Regions from separate parts of the Halomonas sp. McD50-4 genome, predicted to be linked through region 2. Evidence: predicted binding sites of a transcription regulator. Region 2 holds the regulator's gene; the other holds the start of a gene.
The links. Region 2 encodes sigma-54, which starts transcription at its own class of promoters, with help from an activator protein. Its sites were predicted from a motif close to TGGCACNNNNNTTGCTNT; they were not measured.
Positions count from the first base shown of each region.

Region 1: urtA (urea ABC transporter substrate-binding protein) is a predicted target of sigma-54. The motif match lies at 5,153-5,170, and genes of this name have one in related genera.

Region 1 covers NZ_JAKRFG010000006.1:196,452-203,689, reverse strand. Annotated here, with positions in the region: gene urtD (urea ABC transporter ATP-binding protein UrtD) at 1-803, opposite strand, end outside; gene urtC (urea ABC transporter permease subunit UrtC) at 800-1,945, opposite strand; gene urtB (urea ABC transporter permease subunit UrtB) at 1,949-3,559, opposite strand; gene urtA (urea ABC transporter substrate-binding protein) at 3,656-5,008, opposite strand; gene MHM85_RS09810 (tripartite tricarboxylate transporter permease) at 5,388-6,887, opposite strand; gene MHM85_RS09805 (tripartite tricarboxylate transporter TctB family protein) at 6,936-7,238, opposite strand, start outside.
Region 2 covers NZ_JAKRFG010000001.1:433,135-440,372, reverse strand. Annotated here, with positions in the region: gene rapZ (RNase adapter RapZ) at 1-398, opposite strand, end outside; gene ptsN (PTS IIA-like nitrogen regulatory protein PtsN) at 457-924, opposite strand; gene raiA (ribosome-associated translation inhibitor RaiA) at 929-1,237, opposite strand; gene MHM85_RS02110 (RNA polymerase factor sigma-54) at 1,335-2,750, opposite strand; gene lptB (LPS export ABC transporter ATP-binding protein) at 2,856-3,614, opposite strand; gene lptA (lipopolysaccharide transport periplasmic protein LptA) at 3,626-4,120, opposite strand; gene lptC (LPS export ABC transporter periplasmic protein LptC) at 4,129-4,701, opposite strand; gene MHM85_RS02090 (HAD hydrolase family protein) at 4,701-5,243, opposite strand; gene MHM85_RS02085 (KpsF/GutQ family sugar-phosphate isomerase) at 5,286-6,272, opposite strand; gene MHM85_RS02080 (ATP-binding cassette domain-containing protein) at 6,543-7,238, shown strand, end outside.

The sequences.
Region 1 (7,238 bases), on a different contig from region 2:
ACCTCGACCACTTTAGGGTCGTTGGAGACCTGATCCATGCTGCCCTCGGCCAGCACGCTGCCCTGGTGCAGCACGGTCACCTTGCGCGCAATCGAGCGCACGAAGCCCATGTCGTGCTCTACCACCACCACCGACTGCTTGCCCGCCAAGCCGGTGAGCAGCTCGGCGGTGCGCTCCATCTCCTGCTCGGTCATGCCCGCCACCGGCTCATCCACCAACAGCAGACGCGGGCGCTGCATCAACAGCATGCCGATCTCCAGCCACTGTTTTTGGCCGTGGGAGAGGATCCCGGCGGGCTGAAAGCGCAGCTCGGTCAGGCCGATGGTTTCCAGCACGTCGTCGATGCGGTCTTTGATCTCCCCAGTCATGCGGGCGGTCAGCGTGGGGAAGATGCGCTTGTCAGCGGCCATCGCCAGCTCCAGGTTCTCGAACACGCTGAGCGCTTCGAACACCGTGGGCTTCTGGAACTTACGGCCAATGCCGAGGCTAGCAATGTCTGGCTCGTTCATTTGCAGCAGGTTGTGGCGGCTGCCGAACCACACGCTGCCCTCGGTAGGCCGCGTCTTGCCGGTGATGATATCCATCATGGTGGTTTTACCGGCCCCGTTGGGGCCGATGATGCAGCGCAGCTCGCCGTCGTCGATGGTCAAGTTCAAGTTGTTGATCGCCTTGAAGCCATCGAAGCTGACGGTGACGTCTTCCATATACAGAATCGGGCCGTGGCGCACGTCGACCGGCGAGGACTGGGTCGCCATGAAATCGAACACCCTATCCCGCGCTTTTAGCGATTGTAATAGGCTCATGCGGTGGCCTCCTTGGGTGGGTGATCCTCCTCTTTACGGCGCTTTAGGTGGCCTAACAGCCCCGCTACACCTTTCGGCAGCAGCACCGTGACCAGCACGAACAGCGCACCCAGGGCGAACAGCCAGGCGTCGGGCATGATGCCGGTGAAAATGGTTTTGGCGTAGTTGACCAAAATCGCGCCGATCACCGCGCCGTACAGCGTGGCCCGGCCACCCAACGCCACCCACAGCACGATTTCGATGGAGAACAGCGGCGAGAACTCGCTGGGGTTGATGATACCCACCTGCGGTACATAAAGCGCCCCGGCAAGGCCTGCCAGCATGGCCGAGACCACGAACACGAAGAGCTGGAAGCGCTCGACGCGATAGCCTATGAAACGCGTGCGCGCCTCGGCATCCCGCGTGGCCACACAGACCCGGCCCAGCTTGCTGGTGACGATGGCGCGGCAGAGGATATAGCCCAGCGCCAGCGCCACGCCGGTGGCAATGAATAGCCCCAAGCGGGTGGCGTCGCTACGCAGGTTGAAGCCCAGCAGCTCGCGGAAATCGGTCAGGCCGTTATTGCCGCCAAAGCCCATCTCGTTGCGGAAGAAGGCCAGCATCAGGGCAAAGGTGAGCGCCTGGGTGATGATCGAGAGATACACCCCCGTGACCCGCGATCGGAAGGCCAAAAAGCCGAACACCAGCGCCAGCATCCCCGGTGCCAGTAGCACCATGGCAAAGGCGAACCAGGCCATGTCGAAGCCGTGCCAGTACCAGGGCAGGCTGTCCCAGTTGAGGAACACCATGAAGTCCGGCAGGACCGGATGGCCGTAGGTGCCTCGGTCACCGATTTGGCGCATCAGATACATGCCCATGGCGTAGCCGCCAATGGCGAAAAACGCCCCGTGGCCCAGGCTCAAGATGCCCAAATAGCCCCACACCAAATCCACCGCCACCGCGAGCAGCGCGTAGCTCAGGTACTTACCGAACAGGTTGACGGTGTAAGCGTTCACATGCAGCGGATGCCCCTGGGGCACCGCCAAATGCAGCACGGTGACCAGCACCAGGGCGCTCAACAGGACGCCGAGGAAAAGTTGCGTGGCCCGCTCACCGAACGGGCGTGTCAGCCAGAATTGACTAGACGTCGATTGCATCGTCATCACTTAGCCCTCCGCAGCCCGGCCCTTCTGCGGGAAGAGTCCACGCGGGCGTTTTTGAATGAATAGAATGATGAACACCAGCACGATGATCTTGGCCAACACGGCACCGGCCCAGGGCTCCAGCACCTGATTGATCACGCCCAGCGAGAGCCCCGCCACCAGCGTGCCCCACAGGTTACCCACGCCGCCGAATACCACCACCATGAACGAATCGATGATGTAGTTCTGGCCGAGGTTGGGTCCCACGTTGGTGAGCTGGGAGAGCGCCACGCCCGCCAACCCCGCCACGCCCGAGCCCAGCGCAAACGTCATGATGTCCACGCGAGTGGCACGAATGCCCATGGAGCGTGCCATGGCGCGGTTCTGGGTGACGGCACGCACTTCGAGTCCTAGTCGGGTGCGGCGCATGATCAGCATCAGCGCGGCAAACACCACCAGCGCAAAGCCCAGCACGTACATACGGTTGAGGGTCAGCGAGAGCGCGTCGTTGATCACCAGCGAGCCGCTCATCCACTCCGGCGTCACCACGGTGCGGTTGAGCGGTGAAATGACCGTGCGCACCAGCTGCTGAAGAATCAAGCTGATACCGAAGGTGGCCAGCAAGGTTTCCAGCGGGCGGCCTTTGAGGAACTGAATCACACCCCGCTCGATGGCAATGCCTACCAGGGCGGCCACCATAAAGCCCGCCGGAATCGATAGAATCAGCGCCAGCCCCGGCTGGCCCGGCAGCAGCTGCTGCATCATCCAAGTGGTGTAAGCGCCCAGCATCATCAGCTCGCCGTGGGCCATGTTGATCACGCCCATAACGCCAAAGGTAATCGCCAGGCCAATGGCTGCCAGCACCAGCACCGAGCCCAGGCTCAAGCCGAAGTAGAGCGTCTCCAGGCCGCGGTTGATCTTGAGTTGCTGCTCAATGCCAGCCAGCGCCGCTGTTGCTGCATCGGCAACAACAGCGTCGTCGCTGTTCGCCGCACGGCCCAGCGCCACGCGAGCTCGCGGGTGTAGGCTGCCGGTGAGGGCTTCTACGCCTGCCATCTCACCCTGTTCCGCGCGGTATATCGCCACCGCTTGCGCCAAGCGTGTGCGCACGTACTCATCTTCTGCGTCGGCAATCACCGGTGCCAACGTCTCGGCAAGCTCGCCGTCCACTTCACCCAGCAGACGGTCGGCGGAGGTGCGGCGGCGCTCGACGTTGGGGGAGTAGAGATCCACCACGGCAATGGCGCTACGCAGCTGGTTACGCAGCGCATTGTTGATGCCGATGCGGTCCAAGTCGCGGCGAGACATGTCGCCCAGCGGCTCGTTGGTCAGCGCATCGGCCACCGGCCAGTCGCGGCCGCGATTATCCAGCACCAGCACGAAGCGGCCATCGTCGGTGCGCTGCAGGCGGCCATCCAGCAGCGCCTGCAGCCAGTCGCGGGCGCGCTCGTCGTCGCTTTGCAAAATGGCGGTAATGGCGTCGCCTTTATCGCGGTAGGAGTCCACATCCAGCGCTGTCAACAGCGCGAGGGCTGCTTGGTCATCGGGGGTCGAGGAGCTGCTTTGTGCCTGCGCCGTCAAGGCGGTGCCGAGTAGCATCAGACACAGTAGCCCCAAGGAAAGGAAACGCCTCATGGGGTTCTTCCTTTGGTGATCGAAGAGGGGAGATAGCGTGCTCCCCTACTGCACCGATAAACAGGCACAGTAGGGGCAAGGATTGCCCGGCGAGCGTTATTCGGCGAGCGCTGCTTCGGCTTCTTCTGCGGCGGTGCTACCCCCGCACGAGCCGTTCACAACGTTGAAGTTGCCGCACTCCATGGGCTTGCGCCAATCGGCGATCAGGTCGCGGGAGCCCGGTAGGTAGTCCGACCACGCATCACCGGCCACGGTAGAGGGCGTTTGCCAAACGATATCGAACTGCCCGTTATCCTGAACTTCACCAATCAGCACTGGTTTGGTGATGTGGTGGTTGGGCATCATCGCCGCATAGCCGCCGGAGAGGTTCGGCACGGTCACGCCGATAATCGCGTCTTTCACCGCGTCCACGTCGGTGGTACCCGCTTTACGCACCGCTTCGGCCCACATGTTGAAACCGATGTAGTGCGCTTCCATGGGGTCGTTGGTCACCGACATCTCGTCACCGGTATGCTCGATCCAGGCATCGATGAAGTCGTAGTTGGCGTCGGTATCCACGCTCATGAAGTAGTTCCAGGCGGCCAGGTGGCCCACCAACGGCGCGGTATCGATACCGGACAGTTCCTGCTCGCCCACCGAGAAGGCGATGACCGGAATGTCGGCGGCGTCGATACCCTGGTTAGCCAGCTCGCGGTAGAACGGCACGTTGGCGTCGCCGTTAATGGTAGAGATCACGGCGGTGGGCTTACCCTCTTCGCCAAAGCGGCGGATTTCGGAGACGATGTTCTGCCAATCCGAGTGGCCGAAGGGCGTGTAGTTGACCATGATGTCCTCTTCCGCCACACCGTGCTCATCTTTCAGGAAGGCTTCTAAGATGCGGTTGGTGGTGCGCGGGTAGACATAGTCGGTACCGATCAGCGCGAAGCGCTCGATGCCCACTTCGTTGATCAAATACTCCACGGCAGGAATGGCCTGCTGATTAGGGGCAGCCCCGGTGTAGAAGACGTTTTCCGACGACTCTTCGCCCTCGTACTGCACCGGGTAGAACAGCAGGCCGTTGAGCTCTTCGACCACAGGCAGCACCGCTTTACGGGAGACGGAGGTCCAGTTGCCGAAGATCACATCCACCTCTTCCTGGGCCAGCAGCTCACGGGCGCGTTCGGCAAACAGCGGCCAATTGGACGCAGGGTCGACCACCACGGCCTCTATCTGACGGCCCAACAGGCCACCGGCCTCGTTCTGCTGCTCGATGAGCATTTCCACGGTGTCTTTCAGGGTGGATTCACTGATGGCCATGGTGCCAGAGAGCGAGTGCAGAATACCGACTTTGATGGGGTCGTCATCTTGGGCGACCGCTTGGGCGCTCGCGCTTATAACGGCGGCGGTGATCAAGGCAGTAGCGAAACGGCTAAGGGTACGAGGGTGTGTCTTGCGCTGCAGTGTGGTCACTTGAACCTCCTTGCGCCCCTTATGGTTGGGGCTCGTGTTTGGGGTACCGCGGCCAAGCGTTGTCGTTATCGAGGCGACGGAGCACTTGGTGCGTCCACTCGTGGGTAGCGAGTTGCTGCTCGTTCTTCACACGTCGCTCTACACACTGCAAGGGGTGCGCCAATGTGGAACAAAGACCATGATTAAAAACACAATCAACCACTTAGCCGTATACAAAAAACATGCTCCAGGCCACTTAGCACCAAAATAGCGCAATACAGTAGCGCGCATGCACGGTTGTCATGCACCAACAAGATGCTTTGCACCACAGGCGGTGATATAGCATAAAAAAAAGCGTCCTCGCAGACGCGAGGACGCTTTAGGGTTCCGCCATAGCGGGTCAGTTAGCAGCGGTGGCCGCTTTGTTGCGCCGCTTTTTGAGCAGCGGCAGCCCCAGCGACAGCACCGCAATCACCAGTAGCGCCAGCGAGATGGGCTTGTCGATGAAGGTGGTCCAGTCACCGCCGGAGATCTGCAGCGCCCGGCGCATGGACTCTTCCATGATGTTGCCGAGGATCAGCGCCAGAATCAGCGGCGCGGTGGGGAAGCCAAACAGACGCATACCCAAGCCCAACAGGCCAAAGCCCAGTAGCAGCAGCAGATCGAACACGCTGAAGCTCATGCCGTAAACGCCGATCATGCAGAAGATCAGGATCATCGACAGCAGCAGCGGGCGCGGCAGGTCGAGGATTTTGGCGATCAGCGGAATCAGCGGCAGGTTGAGTACCAGCAGGAAGATGTTGCCGATGTACATACTGGCAATCACGCCCCAGAACACGTCTGGGCGCTGCTCCAGCATCATCGGGCCAGGCGTGACGCCCATCACCAGCAGCGCGCCCAACAGCACCGCCGTCGTGCCGGACCCCGGCACCCCCAGCGTCAGCAGCGGTACGAACGAGCCGGTACACGCGGCGTTGTTGGCCGCTTCCGGCGCGGCCACGCCTTTGATGTTGCCTTGACCAAAGGTGTCGCCATCTTTCGCCAGGCGCTTCTCCATGCTATAGCCCAGGAAGGAGCCAATGGTGGCGCCCGCCCCCGGCAATACGCCGGTAAAGAAGCCCAGTACGGAGCTGCGGCTGATGGGGCCAGCGATCTTCTTCACTTCGCCACGGCTCAGCTTCAGCGAGCCGATCACGTTGCGTGGCACTTCTTTACCACCGCCGCCGCGTAGCAGCATGTAGAACACTTCCGCCAGGGCGAAGATACCCAGCGCCACGACCAGGAAGTCGATCCCGTCGAGCAGCTGGATCGAGTCGAAGGTAAAGCGCTCGGTGCCGGTTTGCGTGTCGATCCCGACGATCGAAATCATCACGCCGACGACCGCCGCAATCAGGCCTTTGACCAGCGACTTGTCCGACAGTGATACGACCGCCGTCAAGCCCAGCACCATCAGGGCGAAGTACTCAGCCGGGCCAAAGCTCACCGCCACTTTGGAAAGCAGCGGGGCCACCAGCATCAAAAAGATCACCGACACCGTGCCGCCGATGAAGGAGGCGTAAGCGGCAATGGCCAGCGCCTTACCCGCCATGCCCTGCTTGGCCATCGGGTAGCCATCGAAGGAGGTAGCCACCGTGCCCGCCACGCCCGGGGCGTTGAGTAGGATGGAGGAGGTCGAGCCGCCGAAGATGGCGCCGTAGTAGACCCCGGCCATCAGAATCAACCCGGAGGAGGGCTCCATGGCAAAGGTAATCGGAATCATCAGGGCCAGCGCGCTGATCGGCCCTAGGCCGGGCAGCATGCCGATGATGGTACCGGCAAACACACCGGCAAATACGTAGGCGATATTGATGGGCTCTAGCGCGATGCCAAAGCCGTACATCAGATTGTTCAAGGCATCCATGGGAGTGTCTCTCGTTAAAGCCTGCTAAGCGTGCGCTTGCACACCTGCTTAGAACGGCAGTAAGCCGGTGGGCAGATAAACATCCATTACCCGCGTCATGGTCAGGTAAAGGGCCAGTACCACGCCCAGCGACGCCGCCAGGTTGACGCCATGGCGTCGATAGCCGTAATAGGCGGTCAACCCCACGCTCAGCAGCGTGGAGGCCAGCACGAAACCCAGCGGCACCAGCAAGAAGGCATAGGCGGCAATGGCCAGTGCCGTCACGATGACGCGTGCCCAGGGAGTGAATAGGAGCGGACCTCGGGTGGCCTCATGGTCGATCTCATCGGCCCCAGCGATGGCACTCGGCTT
Region 2 (7,238 bases):
AGGTCGCGAATGTCATTCAGCGTTTCTTCTTCTTTGTTGATCGCTTCTTCCAGCGTCATGTCGCTATCACGGGTGAGGGGATGACGACGGCGGGTGGCCGAGTAACGCTCCAGCAAAATACGCGCATCGGTTGTCAGGTAGATCACCTGAAAACGAATTTCCCGGTGGCGCAATTCTTCAAGTAGCGCTGGCAGACGCTCCAGCGCAGTAGGTAAGTTGCGTGCGTCGATACTGACGGCAATCCGGGTGCGCTCACCCTGGGCGCGCAACTCGTCGATAAGCGAGCCCAACAGCATGGCAGGCAAGTTATCGATCGCGTAATAGCCAAGATCTTCCAGCGCTTGTAAGGCGATAGACTTACCGGAACCTGAACGGCCGCTAATGATCACCAGTTGCATAGCGTCTCTCTTGGCGTTTGAGCGTAAGAAGTAAAGACAAATTGAAGGAGTAGATCTGTTACGCAGCTTGTTCGCGTATCTTGGCCGTTATCAGCGTCAACAGTTCTTTTTGACTGCCTGCTTTGCGCAGCTGTTGGCGAGTATCGGCGTCGTTCATGATCGTCGCGACTTGTCCGAGCAAAGCAAGGTGCGTGTCATCGGCTTCTTCAGGCACCAGCAAAACGAACACGAGATCGACCGGGTCCCCATCGATGGCATCGAAATCGACGGGTTCCGCCAGTTTCAAAAAGCCAGCAATGGGGGCACTGCAGTGCGGGCTTCTTGCGTGGGGAATGGCAACACCGTTGCCAATCCCCGTGCTGCCAAGACGCTCGCGCCCAATCAAACGACTGAACACTTCTTGGCTGTCGAGGCTGGGCGTGTTTTGGGCGATGAAGGTGCTGAAAAACTCCAGCACCCGCTTTTTGCTGCCCCCGGGTACGTCATAAAGCACGCGCTCCGGGGGGAGAATGGTTTCCAACGTCATTGAGTTAACGCACGCCTGCGCCTTGAGCGCGAGCTTGTGCTTTTTCCTTGTGTTTGACGAGTTGACGATCGATTTTGTCCGCAAGGGCATCGATGGCGGCATACATATCGTTATCGAGTGCCTCGGCATGAAGGTCAGCACCGGCGGCATGTAGCGTGCACGCTGCCTGCTGGCGCTCCTTTTCGACAGATAAGGTCACTTGTACCGTGGTGATATTGTCGTAGTGTCGTTCGACGCGTTCCAGCTTTTCGTTAACGTAGTCACGCAAGGCGTCAGTCAGTTCAACGTGATGACCAGTGATGTTTACTTGCATTGACGTGCTCCTTATCCATCGGGCTGTACTTCGATTGTAACCCTTTTTACGCTATTGCAAAGCCCTTGCGGTGAGTTTGTCACGACCAAACGTTTAACTAGCGTAAACGGCGGCGCTCGCTCGAAGAGGGAATGCCCATCGACTCGCGATATTTCGCGACGGTACGTCGTGCCACGCTTATTCCGCCCTCTTCGAGAAGCGTCACCAAGCGACTATCGGAGAGCGGTTTGCCTGAGGGCTCCTCTTGAATGAGCTTTTTGATACGTGCGCGAATGGCCGTGCTCGAGTGGCTGTCGCCGCCGTCTTGGCCACTGACTTGACTGGAGAAAAAGTATTTCAACTCGAACACGCCACGCGGTGTATGAATGAACTTCTGTGTCGTCACGCGTGAGATGGTCGACTCATGCATCTCTACGGCTTCGGCGATGTCGGCCAAGATCAGCGGCTTCATGGCCTCTTCGCCGTGCTCTAGAAAGCCAATTTGGCGAGCGATGATTTCACGCCCCACGCGCAGCAAGGTGTCATTGCGGCTAGAGAGGCTTTTGATCAGCCAGCGCGCTTCTTGAAGGTGCTCTTTCAAGAACTGGTTGTCCTGGCTCTTGTCGGCGCGTTTGATCAAGCTGGCGTAGTCGGGTTGGATGCGTAGCCGTGGAAGAGCGTCCGGGTTGAGCTCTAAATGCCAGCCTTCGTTGTCATGGCGCACGACCAGATCGGGAGTGATGTAGCTATCGTCGGTCACGCCGTAGGCGCTGCCGGGTCGGGGATCGAGGCTGCGAATTAATCGAATGACGTCATCCAGCTGCTCATCGTCCAGGCTCAAACGGCGCTTGAGGAGGCGCATATCGTCTTTGCCTAGCGCCTCCAAAAACTGTCGTACCAGCCGTTTGGCTGGCATCAATAGCGGGGTGTCTTCCGGCAACGCAGCAAGTTGAAGCATCAGACATTCTCGCAGGTCGCGAGCGAATACGCCGGTCGGCTCGAACTGCTGCAAGCGCAGTAGGGTATTTTCCACTTCCCGTTGGCTCAAGCCGTCATGACCTTGTGCTTTGAGCCCTTCACGAATGTCGTTGAGCGGCTGGGTAAGATAACCATTGGCGTCCAGCGCATCGATCAGGCTCTCCGCAATTGCATATTCCCGTGAGCTGACATCGGTCATGGCCAGTTGCCACAGCAAATGGCCATGAAGGCTTTGGCCAGCGGCTTGACGCTCGAAGTCGGGTCCTTCGCTACCACCGCTCAGACTGCCCATGTCTTGATAGGTGTCCGACCAGTCGCTGTCGACGGAGAGTTCGTTGGGAATGCTGTCAGACCACTCGGCCTCTTGCGGCTCGCTGACTGCCTGCTCTCCAAACTCGTCCTCTTGCTCGAGCATAGGGTTGGCGTCAAGCGCTTGCTGAATTTCTTGACGGAGGTCCAGCGTAGAGAGCTGCAGCAAGGCAATGGCCTGTTGCAGCTGGGGTGTCATGGTCAGCTGTGTGCCGATACGCAATTGGAGAGAAGCTTTCATGACCATCTGAGAACCACTCGTTAATCAGAAAGCTCCACCCTAGAGCGAGTTATGGCTACGTGCAAGTGCAATAAGCATGCCACTAAAAGAAAAGTTTGGTCAGGCCTCGGTTTAGAGCCGGAAATCAGCGCCCAGATAGACGTCGCGGACCTTTTGGTTATTGAGAATCTCCTGGGCGTTTCCACTGGCGATGATGTGGCCATCGCCAACGATGTAGGCGATATCGCAAATATCCAGGGTTTCACGCACGTTGTGGTCGGTGATCAAGACGCCGATGTGGCGTTTTTTGAGTGCGCGGATAATGGTTTTGATTTCGCCGACCGAAATAGGGTCGACCCCGGCAAAGGGTTCGTCGAGTAGAATGAACGCGGGCTCGGTGGCCAGCGACCGCGCGATCTCTACTCGACGGCGCTCGCCTCCTGAGAGGCTCATGCCTAGGTTGTCACGAATATGGGTGATATGAAAATCTTCGAGCAGTGACTCCAGGCGAGCTTCTCTGTCGCTGCGATCGAGCGTTTTGCGCGTCTCGAGGATGGCCATGATGTTATCGGCTACCGAGAGCTTGCGAAAAATCGAGGCCTCTTGGGGAAGATACCCAATGCCTGCCATGGCGCGTTCGTGCATGGGCGCGTGGGTCAAATCCAGATCGTCGATACCCACATTGCCCGCATCGGATTTGACCAGTCCGACGATCATGTAAAACGAGGTGGTTTTACCGGCTCCATTGGGGCCCAACAGTCCAACGACACTGCCCTGGGCGATTTCCAGGTTGATGTCCTTGACGACGCGGCGGCGTTTGTAGCTCTTCGCTAGGTGGTGGGCGTAGAGCGTTTTGACAGGTGCGGAATCTGCAGACGTTGATGCTGCCACGTGGGCGCTCCCTATTGTTCCGGCTGAAGGGTCATGCGAATGCGCTGGTTGTCGCTACCGTTCACGTCGGAGCGAGCTTGCACCACTTCCTGGTCGATGAAGTACTCTAGGCGGCCCCCTTGAAAGCGGTCGCCTTGCTGGGTCAGTTCGGCTTGGTCGATCAGCTCCACGCGGCGTTCGGCGACGTGATAGATGATGCGCCGCGCCCAACCTTCCATGGGGGGCTCCTGGTCGTCGAGACGATTGCGCAAGTAGGCACGCTCACCCGTGGCAATGGCTTGAGAAAGTTCCCCTGCATCATTGCGCTGAATCTCTACGCGTTCGCCGCGCAATTGCATTTCGCCTTGACGAATATCCACGTTACCTGAGTAAACTGCGGTGCCCGCGCGCTGGTCGAGGTCCAGGCGGTCGGCTTCTACTTCGATGGGTGCTTGGCTTTGCGCCATGGCAGCCGTCGCCAGCGGTAGCGTTAAAGCAAAGAGGGTGGTGCGGAGAGAGGCATTCATCGCGACTCCTAGGGGGTACGAGTGGCCGGCGGATGCACGCCGCGCACGTTGTTGGTCAGGCGGACCTGGCTGTCATCCAGCCAAACGTCCATGCGGGAAGCTTCCATACGCTGAGGGGGCTGCTGCAACAGCACGGGCGTAGTGCTCCAGGCGTGGCGGGTCACGCCATCGTAGTTGAGTTGCTGTGTATCGAGCTGCCAACCCTCTTCAGGCGCGAGCAGCCGGGCAGACCCGCGCAGCGTCAAGGCCTGAGTATCGGTATTCAGGGTGCCGGTATCCGCGGTCGCCAACCACTCCCGCTGTTCGCTATCGAACAGCGTAGCACGTGGCGACACGACATCTGTCATGGCCGTTTGAGGTGTATGCACTAGCCGGGGAGTGACCAGCGACTGCTGAATCGCCCCCGATTCCCCAAATAGGGTGATTTCGGCATTCTCTAATACATGACCTGGCTCCTGAGCGCGCGCTTGCTCGTCGATATCTCGCTCTTGGGCGCTGCGCGGGTCGAGCCAAACCAAAAGCATGCCCAGGACGACGACCAGTGCCGTTACCCAAACTCGTTTTCTGAGCTTTACGCCCATCATGAGTGCCTGTGAAGATAGGTGTCGAGTACGGCATCCCAATGCCCTTGGGAGGTGAGCAGCGTATCGCAAATTTCACGCACCGCGCCGTGCCCGCCCAACCGTTCGGTGATCCAATCGGCGTGGGTATGCATATAATCGGGTGCATTGGGGACCGTGATGCCAACGCCTGCGCGCTTGATGGGTGCCAAGTCTGGCAGGTCGTCCCCGCAGTAAGCGACTTGTTCGAGCGTAATATCCAGCCGCTGGCAGAGGGCTCTCAGGGTCGTGAGTTTGTCTTCGCAGCCTTGATGCACATGGCTGATACCTAGTGCCGCAGCGCGCTGGCTGACCATCGGCGAATCGCGGCCGGTGATGAGCGCCACATGAATGCCAACGCGTTTGAGCAGTTTCAAGCCATGCCCATCCTGAGTGTGAAACGCTTTGATCTCGATGCCGTCGGCTTGAAAGTAGAGTCGGCCGTCCGTCAAAACGCCATCTACGTCTAGTGCAAGTAGTTTTACGCGGCGGAGCCGGTCGAGTAGTGCATCGGGTAGGGCCATATAGCCTCCTTAACATCCATGGCAAAAAGCGTTATCACGCAGTTAAATCACACCGCTGGCCAGTAAGTCATGCATATGTAGCGCGCCGATGGGACGCTGTTGCTCGTCGACGACGGCCAGCGCGGTTATCCGGCTATCTTCCATAATACGTACCGCTTCGGCTGCTAGCACGTCAGGACCGATGCGTTTGCCTGGGCGCGTCATGACGTCGTCGACTCGCACATCGCGCAAGTCATGAAATTGGTCCAATGTGCGTCTCAGGTCACCGTCGGTATATACACCTGCCAAACGGCCTTCGCTATCGATGACGCAGGTGAACCCAAGCCCTTGGCGTGTGATCTCTAAAAGCGCATCGCGTAGCGGGCTACCCAATGCAACCTGAGGCAGCCGCGTGCCGTCGTGCATGAGATCGCGGACTCGCAGTAGCAGCCGCTTGCCGAGGCTTCCGCCCGGATGAGAGAGCGCAAAATCCTCCGCTGTAAAGCCACGTGCTTCAAGCAAGGCCACGGCAAGGGCGTCCCCCAGTGCTAGCGCGGCGGTGGTCGAGCTTGTAGGGGCAAGATCCAGCGGGCATGCTTCGCGCTCGACGCCGCTGTCCAAATGGGCATCGGCGTGGCGTGCCAGGGTAGAGCCTGGACGTCCAGTCATGCTCACCAGCGGGGTGCCAAGCCTTTTAAGCAGAGGGAGTAGCGCCGTGACTTCAGCTGTTTCGCCGGAGTTAGAGAGCGCCAACACCACGTCGGTACGGGTGATCATACCGAGATCGCCGTGGCTGGCTTCACCTGGGTGTACGAAAAAGGCGGGCGTACCGGTGCTTGCCAGCGTGGCAGCCAGTTTGCCTGCAATATGACCCGACTTGCCCATGCCGGTCACCACCACGCGGCCTTGGCAGGCGAGAATGAGCTGGCAGGCATGGTCGAATTGGTCGTCTAGCTTGGCTTGGAGGCCGCCGATGGCTGCTTGCTCGATTTGCAGCGTGCGCAGCGCACTTTCACGCAGTTGGCTGGGTGTAGAGAGTGGCTGGCCCATGGCATGTCTCGTTTTCATGATGTGAATGGGTAGCTGGTAAGAATAACATCTTGCGGCGCTATTTAGCTAAATCACGACAAGGTCGTCGATGGTATGGAGGGCTCCATTGCATGAACGATGGTGCGCTCACTGTTAGCGTCGCTGCTGTTGAGAGTAGCGTTGGATCATGATGTTCGATACTATTTCGAAAACACTGTTTTTTAAACTGCCCTGTGGCTTGTCGGTTTATACTGACGCGTTCTGGCATCAACGAGGAAGGTCAAACATCATATGACGGATGTACCCTTCATACAGGTCGAAGACATCTACTTTTCCCGTGGTGAGAGCGAGATTTTTCGCGGTGTCAGCATGACCATACCTCGCGGGCAAGTGACGGCCATCATGGGGCCAAGCGGTACCGGTAAGACGACGTTGTTGAAGCTCATCGGTGGCCAGCTCACACCCGACCGTGGACGTATCCTCATCGATGGGCAGGACGTGCATCGGCTCTCACGTAAAGCGCTATTCGCGCTGCGCAAACGCATGGGCATGCTGTTTCAGAGCGGTGCCCTGTTTTCGGATTTGAACGTTTTTGAAAACGTTGCGTTTCCGCTGCGCGTTCATACGGACCTGCCGGACGCAATGATTCGCGATCTGGTGCTATTGAAGCTTCAGGCGGTAGGGCTGCGCGGCGCGAAGCACCTAACGCCCGCCGAGCTGTCCGGTGGGATGGCGCGTCGGGTGGCGTTGGCGCGTGCCGTGGCACTCGATCCTGAGCTAATACTCTACGACGAGCCATTCGTCGGCCAGGACCCTATTTCCATGGGCGTGCTGGTGCAACTGATCAAACGGCTCAATCAGGCGCTGTCACTCACCTCGGTGGTAGTGTCGCATGACATCAAAGAGACGCTGAGCATCGCGGATTACCTCTACTTGATCGCCGATGGTCAAGTCGTTGCTCACGGGACCCCCAGCACGCTGGAAACG